4 regions of the Alteromonas fortis genome follow, and region 3 is predicted to be linked to each of the others. Evidence: predicted binding sites of a transcription regulator. Region 3 holds the regulator's gene; each other region holds the start of a gene.

Region 1 (7,465 bases), 250 kb from region 3:
ATGCGGATTGGTATTGTTCTTAAGTATCGGAAAAAAATTTAGAGCAAAAAAAAGCCGCTCCAAGAGCGGCTTTTTTCAAATACGTCAGCGATTACGCTTCAGCAATGATGATCACTTTGATTGAAGTGATAACGTCAGAGTGAAGTTGTAAGTCGATGTCATACTCACCAGTCTCACGAAGAGTACCAGTAGGTAGTTTAACTTCTGCTTTTTGTACTTCAACGCCAGCTGCAGTGATTGCATCAGCGATGTCACGAGTACCAACAGAGCCAAATAGTTTACCTTCGTCACCAGCAGGAGCTGCGATTGTAACTTCAGCAAGCTCAGCAACTTTTTCAGCGCGTGCGTTAGCAGCAGCTAGTTGCTCAGCAATTTTCGCTTCAAGCTCAGCACGACGTGCTTCGAACTTTTCAACGTTGTCTTTAGTTGCAGGAACCGCTTTACCCTGTGGGAAAAGGAAGTTACGAGCGTAACCAGACTTAACAGTCACTTGGTCGCCCAGGCCGCCAAGGTTGGCGATTTTATCTAGTAGGATGATATTCATCTTAGCTAACCCTTATATTCGCCAAATTACTTGTGTGAATCAGTGTACGGAAGCAACGCAAGAAAACGTGCGCGCTTGATCGCAGAAGACAGCTGACGCTGATATTTTGCGCTTGTACCAGTAATACGGCTAGGGACAATTTTACCGCTCTCAGTGATGTAGTTCTTAAGAGTAGCGATATCTTTGTAATCAATCTCAGTCACACCTTCTGCAGTGAAACGGCAGAACTTACGACGTCTGAAAAAACGAGCCATGGGTGATCTCCTTAAGCGTTGTCTTCAGTGGTTTCAGTTTTCTTTTCCGCGCGATCTTGGCGAGGAGCAGAATCGTCACGACGCTCACGACGAGGCTCTTCTTTCATCATTGGAGAAGGCTCAGTCACAGCAGTCTTAGTGCGCATAACCATGTTACGTAGGATCACGTCGTTGAAACGGAAAGCATTTTCCAATTCATCAACAGCTTCTGCAGACGCTTCAGCATTGATTAGTACGTAGTGGGCTTTGTGCAGCTTTTCAATTGGGTAAGCCAGTTGACGACGGCCCCAATCTTCTAAACGATGAATCTGACCACCGTCTTGCTTTAGGATTGTGGTATAACGCTCGATCATACCAGGTACTTGTTCACTCTGATCAGGGTGAACCATAAATACGATTTCGTAATGACGCATTATAGCTCCTTACGGTTGTAGCCTCGACAGTACAGCCGACTGTATGGAGACAAGGAACGAATTGGGATGGCTGTAAGGGCGCGCATTATACGCACACAAACATCGTTGCACAAGCATTAATCAACTTTTGCAATCATTTTGCGCTTGTCATTATTTAAGTAGTTTGTACCAATAACGTTTCGCGGTTAATGCGAAACGCTTTCATGTGGAATAGAAGAAACACGGATTAAAGGAAAGCAAAAGGTAAATTCTGTGCCGTTAAAATCAGAAGTCACGCTCAGTGAACCTTGGTGCGCTCTTGCAATTTCTGATGCGATAAATAACCCCAACCCTAACCCGTCGTTTTTTACACTGCTTTCTTTACGCCAGAAAGGCTGAAAAAGACGCGCCTTAGACTCATCAGATATTGGTGTACCGCTATTTTGCACACTGAGAATGAAATCGTTTCGGTTGGTGATGACTTTCACATATACCGGATGGGCTTGGTCACCGTGAACCAGTGCATTTTTCAGTAAATTAGATAAAAGCTGACACACTCGCTTTTCATCACAGACCAGCTGCTCGGTGATATCGATATGCGTTCTGATAGTGCAATTAGGGTAATTAGTAGCTAGCTCTTCAGCCGTATAATTCAACTGTTGCGCTAAACTGACTGCTTTGGCCATTTTCACAGGTAGCCCTTCGCCCATACGGCTATGAGTAAAGTCCATCGCATCTTCAATTAAACGCGTCATCCTCTGCACACTATTTTTCATTCTCGACACTGCTTTAAATACAGGTACTTGAACAGTGCTGGCTATTTGACTGTCTTTTATTATGTCGTCAAGAAAGCTGATACCAATTTGAATGGAAGATAAGGGCGTCCGAATATCGTGGCCTAAAATAGCGATATACTGTTCTTGAAGGCGAGCAATATTTCTTGCATCAGTAAGTTGCGCCTGTGAACGCTCCATCTGGTCTTTTAATAAAATTTGGCTAGATATAAGTTTAGCGAAAGCGCTAATTTGCCCGTGAACAAGTTCGTTGCGTAACTCCCTAGGTTCTGGGTCTAGGCCGCAAAGCGTTCCAAAAAAGTCACCATTTGCATCATATATGGGGTAGGAGAAATAACTTTCAAAACCATACATAATAGGAATGGGATTATCACAATATTCACTATCAGCAGATGCATGATTAATGACTATCTGTTTTTTGCTTGCTCTGACGGTTCTACAAAAGGTAGTTTCAATTTCCAAATGATCGCCAGGGGTTAGACCAAATTCTGCATTATCTAATACGGCACACATTGTCCATGCTTCTTCGGTGACTCTCGCAACACAGATAAAACGCAAATCTAAGCTACTGGCCAATATTTGCATTATATAAGGGACTGCTTCGATTGCGTCTATAGCCTGAATATCTTGCTGAACAGCTTCACTCACTACCATAACTTTAGAATTCCTTTTTTCGAGAGCGTGCTTATGAACGCTACTTTTCTTCTGTTCCAGGTATGTGAGACGCTGAAATAAATAATTAACTTACGGCTTCCATTGAGTTTGAATTCAAATGCACATTAAGCTACCCCCCATACTAAATGATAATGCTCAGCAATGTTATCAATAATATTACCATTCAACTGTTTATTTATACAGTATTTTGCTGTACAGTTTTTGTGTCTTTAATAAACAGGGGACCTACCATGGCCATTACCACACAGTATGTTGTTACGCACAAAGGGGTAGAAAAATTGGTAACTACCGACAAAAAAGAAGCGGATCAGTACGATAAGATGCTTGATGCAGCAGATAACCTTGCTGACTATATTCATGCGAAGGGTATCAAGCTAGACGATAGTGTAGTGGAAGAACTCACAATTATGCTGGCGAAAAACAAAGATAAAGTCAGCAAAATCTTTAAAGGCGCAACAGCAGAAAGCGTATTAGAAGATGAAAGCGCAGAAGTAGTAAAGCTACAGGCCAACGGCTAATAATGTAGCTCAACTCGCCCTTTATGTCGTTATGATGAACAATAAGTAAGAGCAACTGCCGCTTTAAATGCGTAAGTTCTGATAACATAACTTCGCAAAATGATGTTATTTGATAACATCACTTTAAAGCGGTGCTACCTCCCGTTACTTGCTTCTTGCTAGCTGAAATAAGTTGGTAAAGAAGTAAGGAACAAAGTATCGCCTTTGCTAATGTGAACATAAGACATATATACAGGTCGGGCTTAGCGTGAATACCATCAATAAAAACAATAGCACTCATTCCCAGCGCAACGCAGTGCCTAAAAAGCACAACGCATTAATAGAAGAGTGCAACCCAGCAATTGAAGTAAATAATTTACAGTTTTCGTACAGTAAAGAAAGCCCGCCCGTCATTGATATAAAAGCATGGCTGGTGCCACAAGGTGAACATGTTTTTCTATCAGGCCCTTCGGGTAGCGGAAAGAGTACATTGCTTAATTTACTATGCGGTACTTTGACACCCACCCAAGGCGACATAACCTTGTTATCGCAGCCTTTCTCTTCCTTATCAAACCGTCAGCGAGACAAGTTTAGAGCACGCAATATTGGCGTTGTCTTTCAGCAGTTCAATCTTATTCCGTATCTTTCTGTGGCACAAAATATTAACGCTGCAGTGTACTTCGCAAATAGTAAAGTAAGTAAAACGGCAGGAGATGATAAGCTTCTCCATTTACTCGACAAGCTACAGCTTCCTTCACAAGTACTACACGCAAAGGCCGATGCCCTAAGTATAGGCCAGCAGCAGCGTGTAGCTATAGCCCGAGCGCTTATTAATGACCCACAGTTATTAATTGTCGATGAACCGACTTCGGCGTTAGATAGCGATGCGCGAGATAGCTTTATGTCGCTGTTAAAAGATGTTGCAGATAAGAGCACCATGATTTTCGTTAGCCATGATAAAGCCATGGAGAGCTATTTTGACCGTCATTGCAGTATCAGTGAATTGAGCCCAAGTACGAACCACGCAATATCCTCAGTCGGTGGCATCGAACAAGCACAGGAGCGTGCGTAATGCTAAGTACCATTGCTATTGAAAGTCTAAAGCGCAGGAAAACAACGGCAATACTTACGCTGTTAAGCATTACCATCAGCATTAGTTTACTTCTATGCGTTGATATTATTCGCAGCCAAGTGAAAACCAGCTTTACGCGAACAGTGTCCGGCGTCGACCTTATCGTTGGTGCTCCAAGCGGCCAGCTTAATCTACTATTGTCGTCGGTGTTTAATATAGGAACACCCACTAAGGGCATTGAATATAAGAGTGTTGCATCGCTTAAATCTAACAAACAGGTGTCGTGGCTTATACCCCTCTCTTTAGGTGATACTCACCGAGGTTTTAGGGTGGTAGGTACGACCAACAGCTTCTTTGACCACTTTAAATACGGTGACATGCAGTCACTAGAGCTATCTGATGGAGCGACATTTACTCAGCCGCTATCTACAGTAGTTGGTGCTGATATAGCGGAATCATTGGGATATGAAGTGGGTGATAAAATTATTATTTCTCACGGTTTAGGCAGTGTCTCATTCAATAATCACGACGACCACCCTTTTACTATTTCCGGTATTTTAGATAAAACGGGCACCCCCGTAGATAAGGCTGTGTATGTCACCTTACAGGGGCTTGAAGAAGCCCACACAGGGCCTAAGCATTCGCCCACTTCAATGTTAGGCCGTAAATCGAGTAATAAATCCACCGCAGACGAGCACGAGCACGAGCACGAGCACGAGCACGAGCACGAGCACGGCGAGCATACCGATGAACATGAGACATACAACAGCGAAGCGTTTTCGCCTGAGTCAGTATCTGTAGTGATGCTTGGGCTAAAACATCGCGTTACAGCGTTACAACTTCAGTACCAAATCAACCAAAGTAAGAAAGAGCCGCTTATGGCTATACTACCGGGAATGGCACTCGCTGAGCTTTGGCAAATTATGGGAAATGTAGAGTCGCTATTGCTTGGGTTATCTGGCCTTATCGTTATATGCGCACTTATTGGGCTTGCGACTATGCTACTTGCAACTATGCGTGAACGTTACCAAGAGATAGCGGTTTTACGTACCATTGGAGCAGGACCTTTCACCCTACTTCTACTTATTCAAATTGAAGCTATGCTGCTTACTATGTTGAGTGCTTTGCTAAGCTTAGGTTTGGTGGCCGGGTTAATGAGCGCACTAAAACCCTGGTTAAGCAGTACCTATGGATTGTTTTTGAGTAGTCCGCTGTTTGGTCAAAGCAGCGTTATTATCATTTTACTTATACTAGGGTGCACCTACTTAGTTTCTCTGTTCCCAGCCGTCGCCGCCTATAAACGCGGCCTACATGCTGGACTCAATACGAACTAGGCGAAGCCCACACGGGGGGAGAGGGCTACTCTCCTACCCGCTTGTCTGTACTGAAACGCAAAATAAGCTCGTGAACTTGATTTACCGTAGCGCGTAAATCGTGGCTCGCTGCTAGCGATGCCTCAGAGGAGCGCTGAGTTTCAGAAGCGCCATCAGCCACTTCCACTAACTGCTGGTTAATATGCTCTGCCACCGTGCTTTGCTCTTCTACAGCAGAAGACATTTCTACCGTAGCATCAGCAATACCTTTCACCGCATTATTTATTTCAAATAATGCCCCACGTGTTTCTTCCACGATTATACTGCCGTGCTCTGCTGAAGCTAGCCCTTCTGTAGATACCCGCACAGCGCGATCAGAACGCTCAGCCAGTTCACTGATGATATTGTGGATTTTATCGGTTGATTCACGGGTTTTCGAAGCCAATGTACGTACTTCATCGGCAACAACTGCAAACCCCCTTCCCTGCTCACCTGCCCTAGCTGCTTCAATGGCAGCATTAAGCGCAAGCAGGTTAGTTTGCTCGGCAATGGTGGATATAATGTTGGCCGCTTCACCTATATCGCTGGTTGACTGAGCGAGCTCAGTTACCGTTGTTGAAATTGACTCTACCGCCTCGCGCAAAGCAACAATTGCCTGCATGGCTTGTTCAGCTTTTTGGTTACCTGTTTCTACGTTGGCTGCGGCTGTTTTAGCACTTTTCGCATTTCCTTCAACCCGCTCAGCCACTTCTTGAATAGCCTGACTCATTTGCGTCACGGCAGATGCTATTTGCTGAGTGGCTTGGTTTTGCTGTACAACGGCGGCGCTAGTACTTTCTGCCTGATGGTGGGTTGTATTAGCTATGTTCTCAAGACCTGTTGATGCATCTTTAATTCGGGTTAACGCCGTGCGATTTCTGGCAAGTTCACAGCCTAGCGCGAGTTTAGCTTGGCTTATATGAGGTGGATCAGGAAAGTAGGTTTGTGACACAGTTTCATTTGCGTAGCTTTCAGGACTAAGCGCAAGTAGTCCGTGCCAATCTTTTTTGGCTTTAGTTTGTTGAGCCAACATTAAAATAATAGCGCCGAGTAGCGCTATGCCAGCAGCAACAGCGCCATGTGTAAACGCCAATATCAAAACCATTAGCGCACTGAGTACTAATGATGGTGCTAAATGCGAAAGCATTTGTACGAGGCGAACCGCTGGCGATACCGGCGATTTGCCTTCTCTTATTCTTTCATAAACCTTTGTAGCTCTGTTTATTTCATCATTTAACGCAGGAACTCGAACAGATTCATACCCCACGATTGTTTTACCTTCATAAACGGGAGTTACGAATGCCGAAACCCAGTAGTGATCACCATTCTTCCTTCTGTTTTTAACTAATCCCAGCCAGCTTTGTCCAGACTCTAAAGTACGCCACATTTCCTTAAACACGGGCGCTGGCATATCGGGGTGTCGAATCAAGTTATGGTTTTTGCCTATTAATTCTTCGCGGGTAAAGCCACTTGCTTCCACAAACTCGCTATTACAATGTTGAATAACACCACGTTTGTCGGTTGATGAAATAAGGCGGTGGTGAGGGGGGAATTTATACTCTTTTTGGGTAACAGGCTGGTTATTTCTCATTGAATACTTTCTCCATTTTGCAAAGCGTTCATCCTTAAAGCAGAGAATCTTTGCTTTCTCATAAGACTAGAACATAAACAGCCGCTGTCTAGCTTAAGCAAAAAATTAGAGAAATTTTATATTTTATCAGTGAGTTAGGAAAGCACTTTATACTTTAGACCAATGGCAATACAACAGACACTTTTGTGCCTCTGCCTTCAGCGCTGACAATATCAATCCTGCCATTATGCTCCTCGACAATGGTCATAGAAATTGACATACCCAGCCCAGTCCCCTCACCTGGCGGTTTGGTAG
Region 2 (7,465 bases), 3.1 Mb from region 3:
CGAGCGTGGCTTTTTCGATGTATTGCCAACAAAAGACGATACTAACGCCTCGCCAACCCAATCCTCGGTGCTAGCGCAAATGCTTTTGCTAAAAAAACAGCACCCTCTGCCCAATACTACCCATTTAGATGAGAGCTTGGATATAAGTTTGAGCAGACAAAACCAGTGCCCAACCATAGATGAAATGAGGGAATATATAGCTGACCAGCCTCTAGGGGGCATGCCCTACGCCCTACCGGCGCTGTCAGATTCTGAACATACTACGCTTATTCAATGGTTAACCCATGGTGCACCTTTACCTTCGCCCAAAATGCTCTCACAAGAACTTAATGAGAAAGCAACTGACTTAGAAGCGTGGCTAAATGGCGATAGTAACAAGATGCAGCTTTCCGCACGTTATATTTACGAGCACTTGTTTACGTCTCACCTCTACTTCGAAGGTATCTCAGAAAAAGGAAAAACGCCTCAGTTTTTTAATCTAGTGCGCTCGCGAACCCCACCAGGGCAAGCGTTAGATATTATTGCCACTCGCCGCCCCTTCGACGACCCCAAGGTCGAGCGCGTCTATTATCGCTTGCAGCCTGTGCATTCCACAATCGTGAGCAAAACCCACCAAGCATACGCTATTAATCAGAACCTTTTAGATAAATGGCAATCTTGGTTTGTCGAAGCTGAATTTTCTGTCGAAACCTTGCCTTCGTACGAACCCGAAATAGCAGCCAATCCATTAACGGCTTTTACTTTGCTGCCTGTAAAAAGCCGTTACCGATTTATGCTTGAGCGCGCTCAAAACACCATTATGGGTTATATCAAAGGGCCGGTGTGCCGAGGACAAGTCGCGCTAAACGTAATTAATGACCGATTTTGGGTGTTCTTTGTCGACCCAGACATTGCAGCTTCTGAAAAAGTGAATGCGTTTTACGCTTCGCAAAAGAAAAACCTTCACCTTCCTGCTGAAAAAGACAGCTCTGCGCTAGCGATAAATTGGGCAAGGTATGCAAAACGCCAAGGCGACTATATGCGTGCAAGAGCGGCTTTTCTAAATAGCGAGTTTGAAAACGGAGAGCACCTAAACGTATCAAGTATTTGGGATGGTGACGGCAACAATACCAATGCCAGCTTAACCGTATTCCGCCACTTCGATAATGCCACTGTAGCGAAAGGAATGGTGGGGAAGCCTACTAAAACAGCTTGGATTATTGACTACGCCTTATTAGAACGTATTCACTACTTACTGGTAGCCGGCTTTGATGTTTACGGTAACTATGGGCACCAGCTAATGACCCGTTTATATATGGACTTCTTGCGTATGGAAGGCGAGTCGAACTTCCTCAACCTGCTCCCCCCGCCATCTCGTCAGGAACTCTTAGACAAATGGTATCAAAAGGCTAGCCCCGAACTCACTGACTATCTAGAGGGCGATTTTAATAGTTTCGAACAGCCTACGGGCATAACATTTGAAACAGAACGCCCGCAAAAAGAACTCTACCAGTTGCTATCGAAGCACTTAGCTAAAGTTCAGCCGCAAGTCTCAACATATAATAAACGCTTGTTATCCACCGAGCAGTACGAAGTGCTAGCGAGTTTAAACTCGATCCCTGCCCAGCAAGCCACGCTGATGCCTGAAACGACCATAATTGTGGTAAAAGATGACCAAAACTCAGATAACATTGATGTATTTACTGCCCTTAGGAACAGTGCCCACTACAATGTGAACAGTCTGTTCGAAGAAGAGGAAAATCGCGAGCCATCTAAAGACTCAATTACTCTGGTGCATGGACTTTTGGGTAGCTATCCTGATGCGTTTTGGTATATCAACGCTTCTGACGTCACTGCGTCGATAGAAAAGCTGAAGACAATTAAGAGTGAAGCTGATTACCAAGCTTTGCTCGACAATGTCGCTATGCGCCGAACAAACCCTAATTTTTGGGCTTTTAGCGACAAATTGATTCAGTGGTCTAGCGAGCACTACCCTATTGAAGGCGGCCTGCTCGATTATAATCGATTAGAAGATCGCTAAACCTGGCACTCTGCAACGTTTTACGCTTTTCTTTTGCAAAATACCTGTGCTAATGTCCGACCATTGGAAATGAAAGGACATTAGCATTCCATGCCCTATCAAACCGTTGCTTTAATTGGAAAACCTCAACACGCTGCAACCCATGACAGCTTAAATATTCTTGCCGAATATTTATTAGCCAAAGGCTGCAAACTACTAGTTGAGGAAAGTATTGCTGAAGAGCTTGAAACTGAAAACTTCAAAAGCTGTAACCTTGTTACTATTGGTAAAGAGGCTGATCTTGCCGTTGTAGTAGGTGGTGACGGCAGCATGCTTGGTGCCGCGCGTGTACTGGCGCGTTTTGACATCCATGTCGTAGGCGTAAACCGCGGTAATCTTGGCTTTTTAACAGATATCCACCCTGATGATATCGTTCAACAGCTTGACCTTATCTTCAATGGTGAGTGCGTGGTTGAAGAGCGCTTCTTACTTGAAGTCGAAGTTTACCGGCACGAAAAGCTTAAAAGTAACAACTCTGCTGTAAACGAAGTGGTGCTGCACCACGGCAAAGTTGCTCATATGATGGAATTTGAAATTTATATCGATGAGCAATTCGTATTCAGTCAGCGTAGCGACGGGTTGATTGTCGCCACACCTACAGGCTCGACTGCATACTCCCTATCTGCCGGCGGCCCTATCATTATGCCAAAGCTTGATGCACTAACGCTGGTGCCTATGTTTCCTCACACACTGAGCAGTCGCCCCATTGTTGTTGATGCAGACAGTCAGGTATCGATGAAAGTATCAAAAGTAAACAGTGATTCCTTGCAGGTAAGTTGCGATAGTCACATTGTACTACCCGTACTGCCCGGCGATGAAATCCGCATTAACAAGAGCGTAGACAAGCTTCACCTTGTTCATCCCAAGGGTTACAGCTATTTCAACGTACTTCGCAAAAAGCTAGGTTGGGGCAGTAAGCTTTACTAGCCTCATTCACTATTCATCTTTTCTAATGTGCATTTATTACATTAGCCTGTAGCATTTTCTTAATTGCTACAGGCTTGAAAAATAAAGATTTTTTAATCTTCCCATATTTCTCTATTAAAAACGTGTACTTATAGAATTCTCAGAATTCGGCATACCCGTTGCACCTATCAAAGTAAGTTGTTGGCACAGGGCTAGTAAGATTTTGCCCCTTATGATGTTTTACATCGTGCTGATTTATTTACATTCAATAGGAGATATCATGAGTAACACCAATATCAAATTTACAGCCCCAGGAATGGATAACGATGCTGCTGCCAAAACAATTAAGGTATTGGATCAGCGATTGGTTGCACTATTAGATTTACAGTTAACCTTAAAGCACATTCACTGGAACGTGGTAGGCCCAAATTTTATTGGCGTGCATGAAATGCTAGACCCTCAGGTAGATGCAGTACGCGAAATGACCGACACCATTGCCGAACGAATTGCAACGTTAGGCGGCGTACCGAAAGGCACACCGAAAGCCATTGTTGAAGGTCGCAGCTGGAGCGATTATGAACTAGGGAAAGGTTTAGTACTTGACCACCTTAAGGCACTAGACGCTGTTTATGACGGCGTAAATGGTGACCATAGAAAAGCGCTAGAGCTTCTTGGTGAAATTGACCCAGTATCGGAAGATATGATCACTGGTCAGCTGGCAGACTTAGAACAGTTTCAGTGGTTCGTGCGCGCACACATTGAATCTGGAAGCGGTGAGTTGCAGCAATAAGCTTTTCTATTGAATTTTAGATAGTTATCTGACGATTTATAATTCAATTAAAATTGGAATTTTAAAGGAGAGCTTTGGCTCTCCTTTTTGCTGTTTGGTTTTAAAAAACCGTTACAGCAGTCAACGTATTGGCTTACAAACCTTCTTTACAGACAGGCTTTAGGCTATCGAATTTTACGTAGATTAGTACTGTATAAATTTTTGTAAAACACGCGTTCTCATTAATTTCGTTTATGCTGGTTACTTATAACCTCAAATAACCATTCGAAGTTATAACATTGATTTCTCAAACTTTATTAGCTTCCTTCTTAATTTTAGCGTAATTTTTTCACGACTTAACTTTACACAGCCAAAATACTGTATATATTATCAGTTACTGTATATATCATCATGTTCAACTTTTTCGAGTGTGGTTATGTTAGCGCATCTTTCTATTTCTAATTTTGCTGTTGTAAAACAATTATCGGTTCAACTGGAAAACGGGCTTACTGCAATAACCGGAGAAACCGGCGCAGGTAAATCAATTGCTATTGATGCGTTAAGCTTGTGCTTAGGCGAACGTGCCGACGCAAATGCTGTGCGTAAAGGAAGTACGAAAGCTGAAATCATCGCACACTTTTCTTTGAGCAGTAACGCATTAGCTAAAGCATTTCTCGATGAACATGAACTTACCTCAGACGAGGATGAAAACAGCTGCTTTATTCGCAGAGTTATTTCTAAAGAAGGTCGTTCAAAAGCGTTTATCAACGGTATTCCCGCTTCGCTTCAGCAGTTAAAAGGCTTAGGCCAGTATTTGTTAGCCATTCACGGTCAAAACACACACCTGCAACTGTTGAAAGAAGATCATCAAAGAGACCTGGTTGACGGTTACGCTAAACATGATGAATTGTTAGCGCAAGTTACGGAAACTCATTCAATCTGGCGTGATAAGCAACGCACACTAAAGACACTTCAAGCGCAAGCACAGCAACGAGAAGATAGAATTCAGCTGTTAACCTATCAGGTTCAAGAGCTTGATGAGTTCGCTATTGAAGAGGGCGAGTTCGAAGAGTTGGAAATAGAGCACAAGCGCTTGAGCAATGGTCAAAGTCTTTTAGAACAAGCGCAGACTAGCGTGTACAACTTATATGAAAATGATGAGGGCAACGCTTTATCAGTGATTCAAAGCAGCATTGAGCGCTTGGGCGAATTAGAAGCCCATGACGCAAGCCTAACGCCTATGATAGCGTTACTAAATGACGCAGCAATTCAAGTAGAAGAAGCTGCGGGAGAGCTGCGTAGCTACTGCGATCAGTTAGAGATTGACCCGCTTCGTCTACAGCAAGTTGAAGCGCGCTATGCTAAAGCGATGGATCTGGCACGTAAACACAGCGTTATGCCAGAAGGGCTATATCAACACCATCAGGAACTCGCCGCCGAATTCAATTCACTATCTGAACAAGAAACGCTGTTAGGCACACTTGAAGGCGAAGTAGAAAAAGCGCGAGCAACATACCTAATCGCGACCAAAGGGTTGTCTGAAAGCAGACAACGTGCTGCAGGTAAATTAAGTAAAGATATTGAGCTTCAGATTCGTCAAATGAATATGCCTCATGCAAAAGTCGATATTCAAATTCAGTACGATGAGCTTAAGAAGCCTGTTAGCACAGGTCTTGATACTGTCGAGTTCAAAGTGTCTACAAACCCTGGTCAGGATGCAGACAAGTTAGAAAAAGTGGTGTCAGGTGGTGAATTATCAAGGATAGGGCTAGCTATCCAGGTAATTGCGAGTGACAATCACGCAACTCCTACCATGATTTTCGATGAGGTCGATACAGGTATTAGTGGGCCAACTGCATCTATCGTTGGCGGTCTGTTGCGCAAACTGGGCAAGCAATCTCAAGTAATGTGTGTAACGCATTTACCACAAGTAGCTGCGCAGGCGCATAACCAGCTGTTCGTAACTAAGCTCACTGATGGGGAAAGCACAGAAACTCAAATGCTACCGCTTACCAAGCAAGACCGTATTGATGAGTTAGCGAGATTGCTAGCCGGTGACAAAGTAACCAAATCGGCCTTAGCAAACGCAAAAGAACTGCTAAAAAGCGCAGCATCGAACTAAAATGCAGTTGATTGGTCATAGTTGTCAATGTAGCATGCCTTCGCGCTTGCAATAAAACAGCCTCGAAATTCGCCTTCGCGAAATTCGCTGGCACTAACAAAGGCAATACTGGACAAATTAACGCATGAAGTTGCAACACCTATTAGTAATTCTTGGTATCACACTTACATCAACCGCTTGCTCGAACTGGATATATCGTATCGACGTTCCCCAGGGAAACTTCCTTGATCAAAGAGACGTTGAAAAGCTGCGTGTTGGAATGACAAAAGAACAAGTTATTTATGTATTAGGCAACCCTGTTGTTCAAGACTCGTTCGATGATGACACTTGGTACTACGTTTACGATATGAAACGCGGTATGGAAAAGCGCGGAAAAGATTTTCAGAAGCAAATGGTAATAAACTTTGTAGATGACAAAGTCACCACGGTTGAAGGCGACTTCGAGTTATCTGAAGACTTCAACACACCGCTTGATAACTAATTATATTTATAAAGGTAGCGTTTCACGCTACCTTTATAGTTTCTAGTACCCTAAATAACAACACCTGTTTTTCGAGTTACATCATTTACCTGATTGAGGCATACATGGAACACAGTTTTTGGCACAGTAAATGGCAAAATAACGAAATCGGATTTCATGAGCCCGAAGGCAATGCGCTTCTTGTAAAATATTCGTCTTTTCTGCTTGGTAGCGAGAACTCGAGCGCTGCTTTGAAACGCATATTTGTTCCGCTATGTGGTAAAACCCGTGACATCGGCTGGCTACTTTCCCAAGGTTGTGAGGTGGTAGGTGCTGAACTGAGCGAAGTGGCTATCATACAGCTATTTGAAGAGCTGGGAGCCGAGCCTACCGTTACCCCAACGGCAAAGGGTAAGGTTTACACCAAAGACGGCTTAACCATACACGTGGGCGATATTTTTAAACTTACGTCAAGCGACATAGGTGACGTTACCGGTGTTTACGACAGAGCAGCTTTAGTTGCACTGCCCAGTCCGCTTCGCGAGCAATACGCTGCACACTTAATTACCATTACTCAATGCGCGCCTCAGCTAATCATTTCGTTCGAGTATGACCAGAATGAAATGGCCGGCCCTCCATTTAGCGTAAACGAAAAAACCGTTGATGCACTTTACGCTGGCGCCTACGACATTAATAGGTTAGAGCGCTCAGTGCTTGAAGGCGGCTTAAAAGGTAAAGTAGACGCTGATAATTTGGTATTTGCCCTAACAGCTAAGTAGGTTTTATCGCAGCCTTTTGTTACATGCATATAGTGTTTGAGCCAATACCACTACTTCGAATTTGGATGGCTAATTCAGTAGCGCCCTACTCCATGCATTGCCAGTAGTGTTGCAAAGGTCTGCGTCTATAGCCCTAATAGCGCCTCCACTCCAAACAATACTGCACCTATTAGACCACCGACAATAGTGCCGTTAATACGCACTTTTTGTAGGTCGCGACCAATATTTAGTTCTACCTGCTCTGCCATCTCGCGTTCGTCCCAGCTATTGATGGTGTTGCGGATATGGCGGGTTAGAAATTCAGCCAACTCAGGCGCCATATATTTAGCCGCTTCTCCAATGTGTTTATTAAACGCTTTTGCTAACTCAC
Region 3 (7,465 bases):
GGGCCCGTCATACTTTGACGCTTACGTTGAAAGTGAGTACTTGCTACGCGTACAAGCTTATGGGCGATGCTCTGATCACTACCGTGTTGATTTGACATGGCCCGCGCTGAAACAGCTTTAGAATAATTAATAAAGTTATCTCTGCCTAAAAACAGCACGATGAAAAGTTTACGTAGCCAGCTCGGTGCAGCCTTATCAGCTATTAAATCGCTTAAGCCCGGATTACCACGGCCTGGGGCTCGACCCCAGGTTACATAAACAGGAACTACCTGTAAGTCGAGGTTTTCGTGATCTCTGTGCAAATGAAAAAGGTCAGTGAAAACGTCTTCAATTCCCGTATCTTTGGCTGATGAGCGAAAAAGAGGTTGGGTTTTACGTAAAAATAGAGTAGACGAATACTCTCTACCTGCCAGTGTAAGTGTGTCTGTTGGGCTAGGAAGGCCTAGGTATTTGGTCGACATTCTCAGCGCAAGCTGGTCGGTCACTGAGTTTGTGGGAAGTAGATAAACAATAGGCTTGCTCTTATCTATTCCTAATTCGGTTTCAACGTTAACTGGAATACTGTGAGCTTTAACCAGTAACTTAACAGGATAATGAAATACCGACAAAAGGGCTTTTCGCATCCACGACATGAATTATGTAATCCTATGAAATAAAAACGGGTGAAGTGTAACACAATCGCGTCACAATCTCGCGACGAGCCAATGTTATTGATTTGCCTGTTTTACAGACTCCCTACCTAGCGGTAAGTTCAAGATGTTCAAAAGTATCTGTGTATTTAAGCGTTTTTTAGAGTAAACCTCACTTACCCTTTGAGCAATGCAACATTAGCAGTATTTAAATTGCTATAAGTGGTGACTATTACTATTTTTATAAAGATTAACGAATATGAGCATGTTGTAGTGGATGATCAAAACCGATTGAAGACGATTGATGACTTTTTGCTCAGCAATGAGGTGCCGTTGGATCTTGACGATCTTATGATGGTGTTAGCAGGGGCATATAAGGTGCCTATCGCGCTAATAGGAATTGTTGGTGAATTTGAAGAAACATTCAAAGCGCGATATGGAACTACTCTTTCTAAAGTAAGCCGTGAGCATGCTTTTTGTAGTCATGTGGTAGAAGAGCGCAAACAAGTTGTTGTTAACAATGCACATGAAGACCCCAGATTTAAAGATAATCCGTTAGTAACGGGAGAGCCGCACATCTGCTTTTATGCAGGAACTCCCATTGAAATTAATGATGAGATTATCGGAGCTGTATGTCTTATTGATACTGTTCCTCGAGAAATCGATGCCCAATACCTTGAAGTGCTGAATAGAATTGGTGCGCTTGTTAGCCAGCATATTTCTCTATCAAAGGAACATGAGGCACTTAAGCGCGAACACGGTTTAATTGAAAAGTCCCCTATAGTGTTGGCCACTTGGAGAAATACTACGTCGTTACGGCTAGTTCATATTTCTCAAAATAGTGAGCGTGTATTGGGTATATCGGCACAAGACTTACTATGCGGCGCTGTAGAGCTTGGCGATGTTCTAACTCAAGACGCTGAAAGCGACTTTACTTTTGCTATGCAGGCGCATATGGAAGGTGTGGAAACCCATTCATGCCGCCTTCAAATAGCCACCCCTACGCGAACTATTTGGGTGAGCATGATTTCTACGGCAAGCTTTCGTGAAGACGGGATGCTGTATTCAGTGCAAGCATTTCTTTTCGATACCAGCGATCAAAAATATGTTGAAGACAAACTTCACAAAACGAACCAGCGCATGCGCCTGCTATTGGAAGCCTCTGAATTAGGTACGTGGGACTGGAATTTGGCCGCTGATGTAAACCAAGTAAATAAACGTTGGTGTGATATCGTCGGCCTTGAATATGAGTATTATGATACCAGCTCTCGCTTTTTCAGGCAGTTAATTCACCCTGCGGACTATGTAAAAGTAGAAAAGCAGTTAAATGAACACATTATTGGTGAGAGCAAGGTTTTCAATACTACCTTTCGCATGAAACATACTAACGGCACGTGGGTTTGGGTTGAAACCTATGGAAAAACTGTGGAATTTAACGCTGCGGGTAAGGCTATTCGCGTTGCTGGTATTCATCGCGACATTACCCAGAGAATGGAAAGCGAACTTCATGAGAAAAAGAAAACCCAGCTACTTCAATTTATAAATAAAACCCGTGCCTCTTATCTTCAGAACAACGATTTAACCATGGCCTGCCAAACAGTATTGCCTGAGCTCATTGATATCTCGGATAGTCAGTTTGCTTTCATTGGGCAAATGAAAGGCGAAGGCGATGCCTCGAAGCTGTTTATTCATGCCATTTCTGAAATAGTGTGGGACAGCAGCAGCTTCTCGCAATACAACGAGTACAAAAAGCGGAACTTGTATTTCGATAACTTTGATAACCTTTTTGGTACCACAATTTTAACCGGTGAGGTAACGTTAAGTAATGCCTCAGGAAGTCATCCAAGCTCAAAAGGGGTACCGCAAGGGCACCCCCGCATTAGTCGTTTTTTAGGGCTACCGATTAAGGTTAAAGATAGAGTAGTGGGCATGATTGGTTTAGCCAATAAATTCGAGCCCTACGCCTTAGATGATGCAGAGTTTTTACAACCTTTATTAGACGCATTAGCAGGTCTTTTCTACGCGGTAGAGCTGGAAGAAGCGCGTGCGATAGCTGAAGAGAAGTTGCGAAAGCTGGCTATGACTGATTCGCTAACTGGGCTGTACAATCGGCGAGCTTTTGTTGATAAATGCCATCAACTCTCTGCACAAAGCAATAGAGTGAGCGTAGCGGTAATAGATATAGACCACTTTAAAAAAGTTAACGATACTTATGGGCATGATGCAGGGGACCAAGCCCTAATTTCAGTAGCCCACCTCATAGAAGAATATTATGTGGAGCCCGATATTGTTTCACGTCTTGGTGGAGAAGAGTTTGCGATAGTAGCAATTTCAGACAACAAAAAAGACGAAGAAATGCGATTTAACAAACTTCGAGAGGCTGTTGAAAAAACAGAAGTTAAATACAAGAAAGACACGATATCTGTAACAATAAGTATTGGCGCCGTTTTTGCTGAGGATAGCTTGAATCTTGACTTTAGTGGGTTACTTTCTAAAGCTGATAAACTGCTATATACGGCGAAAAAGAATGGCCGAAATCAAGTTATTCTAGAGTGATGGGAACTTAGGGCAACGCTAGAAAACACGTTTTTTACAGCCCTAAGCCCTCCAACTTTTATATACTAGGTGCTAGTCCCATACAGCTTGCATAATATGTTGTTGTTGCTGGCCAGTCAGAAAACACACCCAGTACGCCCACATCTTTTGCTAGTACATCAAGCACAGTCATAACGTCACCATCGTTATCGATTGAGCTATCAGTGCCCAAAGAACCATTAACGCTTTGGTAATACCAACCCCCACCTGTATTCAGCAATCCAGAGCGCTCTAGAGACCATGTAATAATATCAAGCCCTGCTTCTTTCGCCGCAATCGCGTATGGGGAAGGCACTATCTTTTCATTTTCAACCGTCAATAAGACCCAAATTGGTGGAGCAATTATTTGTACCCCATCTGCAACAAGTTGTTCCATAGTTGGAGTTAACAGTTCGGGATTATTAACTAATTGCTCAGCGGTGACGCCATCTTCGCCATCTGCGCTTTGGGCGCCATATCTATCGTCTAGATACACCGCTTGATTGCCGAAAGCTGGTTCATTCTCAATCCAGTATTTCACATCTGCTAAGTTAAATGACTGCGGCCAGACATTTTCTGGTTCAATGCCTGCTGCTTTGTATTCATCTATCATCTTTTGAGCATATTGTTGCTGTGTGAAACCATCAAAAGGCATTTGAACAGATGGCGTTTTAAGCTCTGGTGTCATTTTCACATTTAACTTTTTGAACAGTTCTATACTTTCTGCGTGTGTTAACAGGGTACCTTTTGATGAATATAAGTCTGTGCGCCAGTTTGCTGTACCATCTAAATACTCATCTACATTGGTTGCATTTGGGTTCGCTGCGTCCATTTTACCTTTTAGCGTTTTGAATTCTGCGAGTGTTATATCGCTGGTGCAGCACTGCGCTTGGGCGGCAATGCCATTTTCAGGGTCGGCCGGTGTAAAGGGTACAGAGCAATTATCAGCCAAATCGGTAGAGAGTATATTCGTTGTAGTATGCAAGTCACACTGCGAATGCCTGCACACTAAAGCTTTATCTTTAGTAAATGTAACGTCACACTCTACTATCCCTGCGCCAAGTTTTGCCGCTGATTCGTAGGCTTCTTTCGTGTGCTCCGGGAACTGCAGTGACGCTCCACGGTGCCCAATTGAAAAATCTGTTTTATAAAACGGGCCTTCACTACATTGTTGTAGTGCAGTCTTTAGCTCTCCATCATCCATATCCTCTACAAGAAAAGATGGGCGCGCCCCTATCTGTATATTCGGGGCCTCTCCAGCCGGTACTTGAACGATAACAGGAACTTCAACTGTTTCGACCACGGTTACTGTGTTTTCGACAACTACCTGTTTTTCTAGCTCAACGACTTCTACAGAGTCGTCATCACACGCTGCTAAGCTTAGAGTGACGACTAATACCGTAAGTATTTTTTTAATTAGTTTCATAAATTTTCCATTGTAATTAATGAATTAAGTTTTATTTGTAGGGTAATTAACATCTGCCCAAAATTACGCTAAGCGTTGAGCGTGTCAGTTTCGTGATAATGGGGTTACGAATCGGCTACATTTTTTATAGGAAATAAAGAATGTTAAAGGCACCTCGAGCTTTTCTCACAAGGCTTACTACTTGTTATTTGTTTTTAGGTGTATATACTTACAGGAACTGTATGAACAGACAGGTCTTTTATGCGCCCACTCACAGCTCGACAAACTGAAGTTTTAGAACTTATTAAAACAACCATGCTAGAAACGGGAATGCCGCCTACGCGTGCGGAAATTGCTCGTCAACTTGGTTTTCGTTCTGCCAACGCAGCAGAAGAACATTTGAAGGCATTGGCGCGTAAGGGCGTAATTGAAATTTTGCCTGGTACCTCTCGTGGTATTAAGCTCAATATCCCCCTTGAGGACACTGCACCAGAAGAAGAAGGCCTGCCCCTAATCGGGCGCGTGGCGGCTGGTGAGCCAATTTTGGCGCAAGAGCATGTAGAATCGCACTACAAGGTCGACCCTGCTTTGTTTCAGCCTCAGGCAGACTTTTTACTTCGTGTAAACGGCATGAGTATGAAGGACATCGGTATCTTGGATGGCGATCTTCTTGCTGTGCATCGCACGACTGATGTCCACAACGGTCAGGTAGTTGTAGCGCGGGTGGATGAAGACGTTACGGTTAAGCGTTTAGAAAAGCGCGGTCGTGAAGTATTACTTCATGCTGAAAACGAAGAGTTTTCGCCAATTAAAGTAGACCTTGCTAATGAGCCTTTTGCTATAGAAGGTATTGCCGTGGGTGTTATAAGAAACGCCGACTGGATGTAAGGTTTTAGCATCTTCAATCAAAAGCGGCGTATTAGCCGCTTTTTTTATGTCTTTTAGTACCAAATTTTAGTTAAATTTCTTAGTTTAGCGTTTATTGGTATGTTTCAAAATTATGAAATCTGGCATCACCGTTGTATGAAAGATATGCGCTATTTGGCCCGAGTATAGAGTGGCTAAAGCACATTTATTATTTGAAAATTTGTTTGAAAAACACGAGAAGCGATGTGTTAATTGTTGATTTTGTGACTAAATAAAGCTTCATCCTCATCAGCTCCCCGTTCAAAATGCGCGTTTGATCTTTTAAGCGCCGTCAGCACGCCTTATACCCACTCTACCAAAATTGTAACGCAACCCTGCTACATGAAATGATTAAAAATTAACCTCTTCATTAAATTTTTAATAGAAAAGACTAGACGGCACGGCATTATTGCGCAATTCTTATACAGAGGTTAACAAAATAATAACAGTGGCTCTAAATTTGTTTTACAAGTTGAGGTGATGGGTCAATCGTTCGCAAACCATTTGGTAGGGCAGTGCGCAAAATAATCAGCGTTTTTGGTCTTGCTATTACGGAGGTGCTGAGTGAAACAACTAACGACCGTTTTCGCAAAGTGGTGTTCAACAATACCGTTTTTGCTTTTTTCCCCGTTACTTCTTGCGCAAGAAGTTAGTGAAGAAGTCTCTTCTCTTAATTTAAGACGCGGTGCCACCGACATCAGCGGGCAGGTTTATGATCTGCATATGCTGATGTTCTTTATATGCGTAGGGATTGCGGTAGTCGTCTTTGGGGTGATGTTTGCCTCAATGTATCTTCATCGGAAGTCTCGTGGCGCTAAGCCCGCTAACTTTCACGAAAATGTGAAGGTTGAAATAGCATGGACCGTTGTTCCTTTTCTTATTCTAATTTTTATGGCTGTGCCGGCGGCGAACACGCTTATTGCAATGGAAGACACGTCTGAGCCTGACATGACAGTGTTAGTCACGGGCTCTCAGTGGAAATGGCACTACAAGTACATGGACAGCGACGTGGAATTTTACTCACTGCTTGCAACTCAGCGTGAGCAAATAGAGAACAAATTTCAAAAAACCGACAATTACTTGCTTGAAGTTGACCGTCCGTTAGTCATTCCAACTGGGAAAAAAGTACGTTTTCTTATTACCTCTGACGACGTTATCCATTCGTGGTGGGTTCCAGATTTTGCCGTTAAAAAAGATGCAAACCCAGGCTTTATTAACGAGTCATGGGCCAAGGTCAATGAGCCGGGCATTTATCGCGGGCAGTGCGCAGAACTTTGCGGAAAAGACCATGGCTACATGCCAGTAGTGGTTATCGCTAAAGAGCCAGCAGAATTTGATAAATGGATGGGCGAACAAGAAGAAATTGTTCGCAAAGCCAAAGAAGAAGAGCAACGCCTACTTTCTATGAATATGTCCATGGATGAATTGATGAAAGAAGGCGAGCGCGTTTACAACGCCACGTGTGCAGCGTGCCATATGCCAAATGGTGAGGGTTTACCAGGTGTATTTCCAGCACTTAAAGGCAGCAAGATGGCGTTAGAAGATCAGCAAGGTCACATCGACATTGTCCTACATGGTAAGGCGGGTACAGCTATGCAGGCGTTTAGCAAAATGCTGAGCCTTAAAGAAATTGCTGCGGTTGTCACTTACGAGCGCAATGCGTGGGGCAATAACACTGGCGATATGGTTCAAGCCAAAGACGTTAATGCAGTGGCAAACGGAAACTAGGAGCAGACAAATGAGCAAAGCAACTGAAGTTATTTCGCCAGATACCTCTGCGCCTCATGTTGGCCAAGTGCATGGCGATCACCTACATGATGACCATGAGCATCACGACCATATTCCTAAAGGAATAACGCGCTGGCTGTTTACCACTAACCATAAAGACATAGGCACACTGTATCTGTGGTTTGCCTTCATAATGTTTTTGGTTGGCGGCGCAATGGCCATG
Region 4 (7,465 bases), 620 kb from region 3:
GCCGTTGTTACCAATCGGAATAAATACACCTATATCCATGTTGTTCCCTCTGCTTGTCTGCGTTTTAAGCGGTTTAAGCGGTTTACCCCGCTTTTTTTAAGGTTGCCGAATTCAAAACATTGAAGTGGCGGTATACATAGTAAACAGCATAAAGCAGGCCAATTTATTTATTTATTAATTTTCAATAACTTAAATAATACATAACTTGGAATTAGACCCCCTGGTTCAATTTGGAACATCCAGTCCAGTGCAACTGAACTTAATTGGTGCATATTTGTGCAAATGGGTTTATAGGTTAGAAAACTGCGCGTAAACTATGCGCCAATTGCAGAAATCCGGTTAAGAAGAATTGTGTAGTGAGTAAATCTGAAGACCAACTAAGTACAAAAACAGCAAGAGCTTTTAGCCCTACTACCCAGAAACGAAGAGAAAAGGCGCTGTTAGAAAAGCGCACCCGCATTATGGATGCTGCCCTTTCTCTGTTTTCAAAAAACGGCGTAAGTGGCACAACGGTAGAACAAGTATCGGAATTAGCGAATGTCTCAAAAAGTAACTTACTTTATTACTTTAAAAGTAAAGACGGCCTTTATTTGTCAGTTATCACTCACCTATTAGATGTGTGGCTAACGCCACTGCAAAGCTTTTCAGCAGAACAAGCGCCCATAGAAACCCTAAGCGACTACATTAAAGTAAAACTTGAAATGTCGAGAGACAACCCCGCTGAATCTAAGCTTTTTTGTATGGAAGTGGTACAAGGTGCACCGCTTTTAATAAAGGAATTAGAAACGCCGCTTAAAACATTGCTAGACGTAAAAAGCGCCGTCATTAATGAGTGGATTGAGGCGGGAAAGCTTAAATCTGTCGACCCCATACACCTAATTTTTAGCATTTGGGCCATTACGCAGCACTACGCCGATTTCAGCGTTCAGATTAAAGCGGTCACCGGCAAAGATTTGAGCGATCCCGACTTCTTCGATAGCACGCTTAGTAACATTCAGCACATTATTTTAGATGGGCTAAAGCCTTAAAGACGAATGGGGTCAGAGTAATGACTCTGACCCCATTGTTTGTGATAAACTAAAACATAGAGTACATGCAAATTAGCGGAACATTATGGACCAACAACCGAACAATCCCCTACACGGCTTAACGCTTGAAAAAATTGTGACACAGCTTCACGAGCGCTACGGCTGGGACGGGTTGTATTACCGCATAAGAGTGAACTGCTTTAACAACGACCCTTCGATTAAATCGTCTCTTAAGTTTCTTAGAAAGACCCAGTGGGCGCGAGACAAAGTAGAACAGCTCTATATTCAAACGTTTAGTAATTAGAATAGTGTAGCGTTTTACACTGACCCCATTATTTGTGGCCTAAGCATCGGTGTAAAGCGTAGCTATCCACTTCTCTTCAGTAATAAAGTTCCAACCCCAGTCAGCCCATTTTTCATCTAAGCCCATCGCTTTAACTTCATCAAGGGTTTTTCCGTCTTGCTTAAGTGCCTTAACGTAGTCGAAAGTTTCGCTGATCATGGCTAAAAACGCGGTGTATTCTTGCTTGTTACTAATATCGCCGTGACCGGGAATAATAATGGTCTGGTCATTTATTTTTGCCAGCAACTGCTCTACCGATTCCATGTAGCCTTCCACATTGCCACCTGCACCTTGGTCAATGTAGGGAAAACGGCCATTGAAGAATAAGTCGCCCGTGTGCATGACGTTTGGTTGCTCAAACCACACTACGCTATCGCCGTCGGTGTGGCCTACTGCTAAGTGCATTACATGTAGGGTTTCACCATTGAAGTAAATTTTAATCCCATCTTCATAGGTAATGGTTGGCAGGGCTTCCGGTTTTATCTTCTCATCATTGGCTAGCCGAACGCGCACATTTTCATGGGCGAGAATGGTGGCACCTTTGTGAGTGTGGAAAAATGCATTAGAGCCTGTGTGATCGCCGTGATAATGCGTGTTTATCACATATTTAGGCTTATCACTGCCTAGCTCACCAAGCTGTGCCGCTATTTTTTCAGCCAGTGGCGCAAATTGGTCGTCGATGATAAGAACACCGTCTTCCCCAGCTGATACACCAATATTTCCACCTGCACCTGTAAGCATGTGCACAGAGCCTTTTATCGCTGTGGCTTTAACTTCGACATCGGCGAACCTGTCTTGTGCATTTGCCGGGTGAATCGCTGAATAAATTAAAGGGCTTGCAGCTAAGAACGCAGCCATAATATGGGCGCTAGAACGAGGTGCAGTTTTCATTATTATTTCCTTGTAAGAAGCCTGTTTAAATAAGACCTTTTACACTATGACCTAATTTCACAATTAGATCATTTTTTCGTCATTAGGGATATCACCCACATAAGCGAAACGAGGAAGGGTTTCTCCATCTTTTTCAACTGACTCTAAAAACATATCCAGAGGGCGAACCCATAACGCTTTTTCACCATAGCACGGCCGATAAACCACTAATTTGCTTTCGTCTTCTGAATGGGTCGCCACTTCGTATACATCGTATAAATTGCCTTTGTAATGCTTGTAACGACCGGGGGTTTTAAGGTTTGTATCTATCATGATGCCTCAAAGTTCATTACTGTTAGTCTTCATATACCCAGTATACTTCGTGTTGACCGTGTAATGTAGACTGCGAATGTTGGCGACTTACTTCAGCTCTTTAGAATGCCTAGCTGATTTCAGAGCATACTTCAAAGGCAGTAGCCCACCACCGACCAACACAATTATTCTCAAAGCCTTATTTTCTACAAATAATTGAGGGTTGAAGAAGCAAGCGATCACTACAGCACTTGCTAAAATAGTAAAGGCAATATCGCCCCAAAAAAGAAATTTTTCTAATCTGCATTTTCCGTCCCTGTTTCTCGCTGTAACCTTTGTACTCTAAAAAAACATGTTAGAACACTAAAATCTGAAACTTGCCTAACCAATACACTCTAGAATACATAGGGCGCTTACAGTGCACGATTTACATTATAAAAAGTACTGGCGATTAGTAGCCTTCAAAAGGCAAAACCAGCTGTTGTGTTGATTGGTCGGCAGCGAGGCCTATATGCACGCCAACAAGACGAATGCCACGCCCTGTTGCTCGCTCAAAAGCTTCCTGCATTAATGTACGAAAATAAGCTTCATCTAGCGTGGCGCAACGATGTTCAACCGTAGTTAGCTGAAAGTCATTAAACTTAAGCTTTACGCCTTGTGTACGAATACGCACAGGCTTGCCCGTCCGCTTCTTATGGTTTTCCATGCGCTCCTGAAGCTTTTCAAACAAATGGGGCAGAAAGTCGATACATTGATCGATAGTGTGTATATCTTCGCTTAGCGTGCGCTCTACCCCTATAGACTTGCGCTCTCGCGATACTGACAACTCTCGCTCATCGATGCCATGAGCCCGTTCCCAAAGCACACTACCAAATTTACCCAACTCTTTTTGGATGCGTTCGAAAGGATACTTACGAACGTCATTGCAGGTATTAAGCCCCATGCGCTGCAGCTTTTGCATGGTAACTTTGCCCACGCCTGGAATTTTCTTTAGCGGCATTTCGCGTACAAACTCATCAAGTTTGTCGGGCGTGATCACACAGATACCGTCAGGCTTGTTTTCATCGCTGGCTACTTTTGCCACGAATTTGCAAGGCGCGACCCCTGCTGAAGCGGTAAGACCTAACTCGCTTTCAATACGAGCGCGTATTTCTTCAGCAATTAACGTGGCACTGCCCCCACAAAACTCACTATTGGTCACGTCCAAATAGGCTTCATCTAATGATAGGGGCTCAATAAGGTCAGTGTAGTCAGCAAAAATCTTACGTATTTTTTGCGACTCGGCAGCGTATACATCCATACGCCCCTTAACCAGGGTTAAATTCGGACACAGCTTTAGGGCATACGCAGTAGCCATAGCTGAGCGCACACCGAATTTTCGAGCGGGATAATTACAGGTAGAGATAACACCGCGGCGGTCGGCACTTCCACCAATAGCGATGGGAATATTGCGCAAAGCTGGGTTGTCGCGCATTTCAACTGCGGCGTAAAAACAATCCATGTCGACGTGGATAATTTTTCGCATTACCTGCCTTTGCTCTTAACGTGCTCACACGAAACTGTACAAAAAGACAGTATATTATCAATAGCGTTTAATTACACTACCTCGTTTGGATTATTAACGAGATTGATTGGACCCCGCTCTTTTTCGTAAACGGTTTAAGTTAAAACGAGTGTTTTTTACAGAACGTTGCCAGAATTAAAGTACTAAACAAAAAAGCGGCGACACACCAACATTGATGTGTCGCCGCTCAATTATGTAAACGCCAAAACAAGTATCCGAATTGTTCCAGCAGTTTTACTTAATTCGCTCGGCCTAACCAGTACATTACCCGAGATGTTGCCATCATCACTTCTAGGCTTCCCTCAGCAGATTTTCTCGCGTGTAGAGAGTGGCTGCGGGCCGGCCCAATCAACGCTGGACTTTTCCAAATACTGATGCCTTCAACCGTCATTTCGCTGAGTTCAGAAGCACTGTAGTAACTCCAATCATCGTCATGCGCCGTTGTCACAAGAAGTGTTTGTTCAGTAGCGGTTACTGGATTAGCTACCATGTCTACAATAACCTTACTCACCGAAACGTCTGATGTCTTAGTCAAACTAGTGTCAGCTACATCAAATATAACCAGTGATTGGTTCTGATTGTTATAACAGGCCAGTTCAGCGGCAGCGTCACTATCAGCGTTAATAAAGGCAAGGCGCGCGCAAGAAATATCGGCGCTTGCCTGAATAGAGAAACCTGATGTTGTTGGCTTGAGTAATTGCGTTATGTCGTCGCCTTGAGAAAGCGCCACATACACATTGCCATTCATCGCGACAATATCAAAATCACGGAAATATTGAGGCATGGTGTAAGTGGCCAACATAACTTGATTGTTCACGTCGACCGCTTTCAATGTGCGACCATCAACATACACTGCATCATCGAAACCATCGTTATTAAAGTCGAATGCCTTGATAACTGAAACGTTGTTCGAATAATCGCCTGTAATCTCGTATTGGATAGAGAAATCATTTAATCGCATTGCGGCGAAGGCGCCATCATAGGTTTCTGCACTAGGTAGGAATAAATCACCAGCACCGTCATTGTTGTAATCGGTAGTTACAGCAATACTAGAGTTATCCCAGTTAGATGAAATCTCTTCACTAGTAATGTAATTCCCTGAGTTCTCCATTAGTAAGACCTTGGAGCCGTCATAACCGCTCCCCGTACTCGGCACAAAGAAAACAGCACGTTCGTCACCAGGATACAAATCTGCCCACCCAGCCGCGTTAAAGCTGTCTAGTTGATGTGTGGTTGCCGTCGTTTTTATTGTTGCAGAAGTGGCTGTGACATCTGCCGTTACGAGTAAATCTTCACCAGAAGAAGTAGTGCCAGTGCCCCATAACAGTTCGTTAAGGCCATCATTGTCGGCATCGCCAAGGGTCAGCGAGGTTGAACCGTGATCAACCATATCAACGCTAAATACTGAAGTGAGCGTATTATTAGACAGCTTCATGGCGTGGACGTTGCCCCATTGGCAGTCCCCTACAAGCAATACAGGGTTACTATCGTCAGTCAGTTTTCCTGCGCTAATGTCGCAAGTATTAAAATTCTCAACACTCGTAATTTGAGACTTGTCTTGTGCTGAGTATACATAGATGTAAGACCAACTGTCAGCGCCTACAATTTCATCAATACCGTCGCCATTTATATCGGCAACGGCAATGTGATGACTACCAAATCCTGAGTTCAAAAACCACTGGTTTTCACCAGTATCAAGGTCATAAACCAAACCAGAATTGGTAACCAGTTCTAACTGAGCGTCGGAATCTACATTACCCAGAGCAATTTCATAGGTATTTTCAGCGGTAAACGTAAATAAAGGTGATTCTGGCGAATTAAGATCTACCACCACAATATTATTGGCATCGCCGTAATCACGTGATGAATATAGGTAGGCCAATTCATCGTCACCATCATTGTCTATGTCTCCTAGAACAGCACTATGTATGAAATTGTCGGTAGTAAAAAGCGTTGTGGCCGCTTCGTCAATATCGGTAACGATAGATACGCCGTGTTCAGATATCACTAAAATATCGGGGTAATCGTCGTTATCAAAATCGGTACTGAGAACTTGTTTTACTGTTTCACCGTGCTCGATTTTGTAGGGGTACATCCAAGTTTGGTTGTAGCTGCCGTTTTGATAAGACAGTAAAAACACGCGATTTGCAGAATCAGTAGAGAGAACTTCATTGTCGCCGTCGTGGTCGAAATCACCCACTACCATTGAATTGTTCATCTTAGGCACTTCAATACCCGAGCGAGCTAACTCTTGAACGTCATTATTGGTCACTGAGACATCAGTTTTGACTACTTCAGCACCTTCTTCGCCAGTTGAAAAACCAAATTCATAAAGTTGGGTTTTAAACAACTGATTACTCGGCGCTTGCCATGAAATCAATCCATCTTCGTTAATGGTAGCGCCTGCAGGCGCTGACACTAAGGTAGGAGCACCTTGATTGTCGCCAAGATCAGGGTCAGACACAATTGCTCTGAATTCGATATATTCTCCCGGAGACACTGACTCTGGTAAATTCTCAAAAGCTACTTGTGCTGGTGCATCCGACAAGGTAATTGAAGTGCGACCTGACTCTACAGTGTTAGCGCTATCTGAGACGACCATAGACACTTCTACTACATCGTTAAATACAGCGCGGTAGGCTGGAAAGGTATCTCCAGTAACGTCTTCTACTAAAACACCGTTGAGATACCAGCGATAACTAAAGGATAAATCTTCGTAATCTGTATCGCTATCATTATAATAGCCAGGGCTGACAGTAATGGGTGTCGTCGTGTCTACTGAGTCCCAGGTATAAAATTCAGGTGCATAGACAGTGGGTGGGATAGACATGTCAGCAATAGCGACAAGTGATCTGTCTGCAAGGTTACCACCAATTAAATCATAGGCATCAACTATAAATGTACCTACATCGTAGTTACCGTCGTTATCAGTATCTTCTAAATAACGAATAATGCCTTCTTCAAAAAGTAAGGTTGCAGTTTTATCACCCGCTACCACTACTTCACCCATATACATGTACGGCGATAAATACTCTGGGCCCTCTGCTTCAATCGCTAATTTACCTTTAGAGCCTACATAGAAATCTAATTCAGCATGGTTAACGCTTTCACCGGGTGAATCAGATATGTTGTAATTCCCCACCAATTTATATTGCTCTGCGCCAATAGTGAACGCGACATGTTGGTTGGTATCTACGTAGAAGTGATAGTTACCGTTAGTTTCGTTGTAGCCTTCATCGATTGAGACAACGCCTGACAAAGTATAAGGTATACCTTCGATATTCCATGTCAGACTGTCGAAATACATACTGTATTTCGCAGCGCTATCTGACACACTTTCAATGGCAA

The links. The regulator LexA, encoded in region 3, represses DNA repair genes until DNA is damaged. The targets are predictions, from matches to a motif close to TACTGTATNNNNATACAGTA.
Region 1: the regulator LexA is predicted to act here: its motif matches at 2,825-2,844, upstream of PCAR9_RS18520 (YebG family protein).
Region 2: the regulator LexA is predicted to act here: its motif matches at 4,111-4,130, upstream of recN (DNA repair protein RecN).
Region 4: the regulator LexA is predicted to act here: its motif matches at 4,111-4,130, upstream of dinB (DNA polymerase IV).

The regions. Positions count from the first base shown of each region.
Region 1 is NZ_LR812090.1:4,326,904-4,334,368, forward strand. It holds gene rplI (50S ribosomal protein L9) at 92-544, opposite strand; gene rpsR (30S ribosomal protein S18) at 571-798, opposite strand; gene rpsF (30S ribosomal protein S6) at 810-1,211, opposite strand; gene PCAR9_RS18515 (GAF domain-containing sensor histidine kinase) at 1,397-2,632, opposite strand; gene PCAR9_RS18520 (YebG family protein) at 2,890-3,177, shown strand; gene PCAR9_RS18525 (ABC transporter ATP-binding protein) at 3,425-4,228, shown strand; gene PCAR9_RS18530 (ABC transporter permease) at 4,228-5,562, shown strand; gene PCAR9_RS18535 (methyl-accepting chemotaxis protein) at 5,588-7,171, opposite strand; gene PCAR9_RS18540 (sensor histidine kinase) at 7,326-7,465, opposite strand, start outside.
Region 2 is NZ_LR812090.1:1,510,100-1,517,564, reverse strand. It holds gene PCAR9_RS06665 (fatty acid cis/trans isomerase) at 1-2,020, shown strand, start outside; gene nadK (NAD(+) kinase) at 2,111-2,986, shown strand; gene dps (DNA starvation/stationary phase protection protein Dps) at 3,246-3,755, shown strand; gene recN (DNA repair protein RecN) at 4,171-5,856, shown strand; gene PCAR9_RS06645 (outer membrane protein assembly factor BamE) at 5,981-6,337, shown strand; gene tmpT (thiopurine S-methyltransferase) at 6,442-7,095, shown strand; gene PCAR9_RS06635 (DUF445 domain-containing protein) at 7,221-7,465, opposite strand, start outside.
Region 3 is NZ_LR812090.1:4,577,297-4,584,761, reverse strand. It holds gene plsB (glycerol-3-phosphate 1-O-acyltransferase PlsB) at 1-632, opposite strand, end outside; gene PCAR9_RS19655 (sensor domain-containing diguanylate cyclase) at 903-3,185, shown strand; gene PCAR9_RS19650 (glycerophosphodiester phosphodiesterase family protein) at 3,244-4,629, opposite strand; gene lexA (transcriptional repressor LexA) at 4,870-5,496, shown strand; gene coxB (cytochrome c oxidase subunit II) at 6,079-7,242, shown strand; gene ctaD (cytochrome c oxidase subunit I) at 7,253-7,465, shown strand, end outside.
Region 4 is NZ_LR812090.1:3,955,304-3,962,768, forward strand. It holds gene rutA (pyrimidine utilization protein A) at 1-39, opposite strand, end outside; gene rutR (HTH-type transcriptional regulator RutR) at 357-1,028, shown strand; gene PCAR9_RS16960 (VF530 family protein) at 1,114-1,332, shown strand; gene PCAR9_RS16965 (MBL fold metallo-hydrolase) at 1,372-2,262, opposite strand; gene PCAR9_RS16970 (DUF1653 domain-containing protein) at 2,326-2,574, opposite strand; gene dinB (DNA polymerase IV) at 3,005-4,078, opposite strand; gene PCAR9_RS16980 (FG-GAP repeat domain-containing protein) at 4,356-7,465, opposite strand, start outside.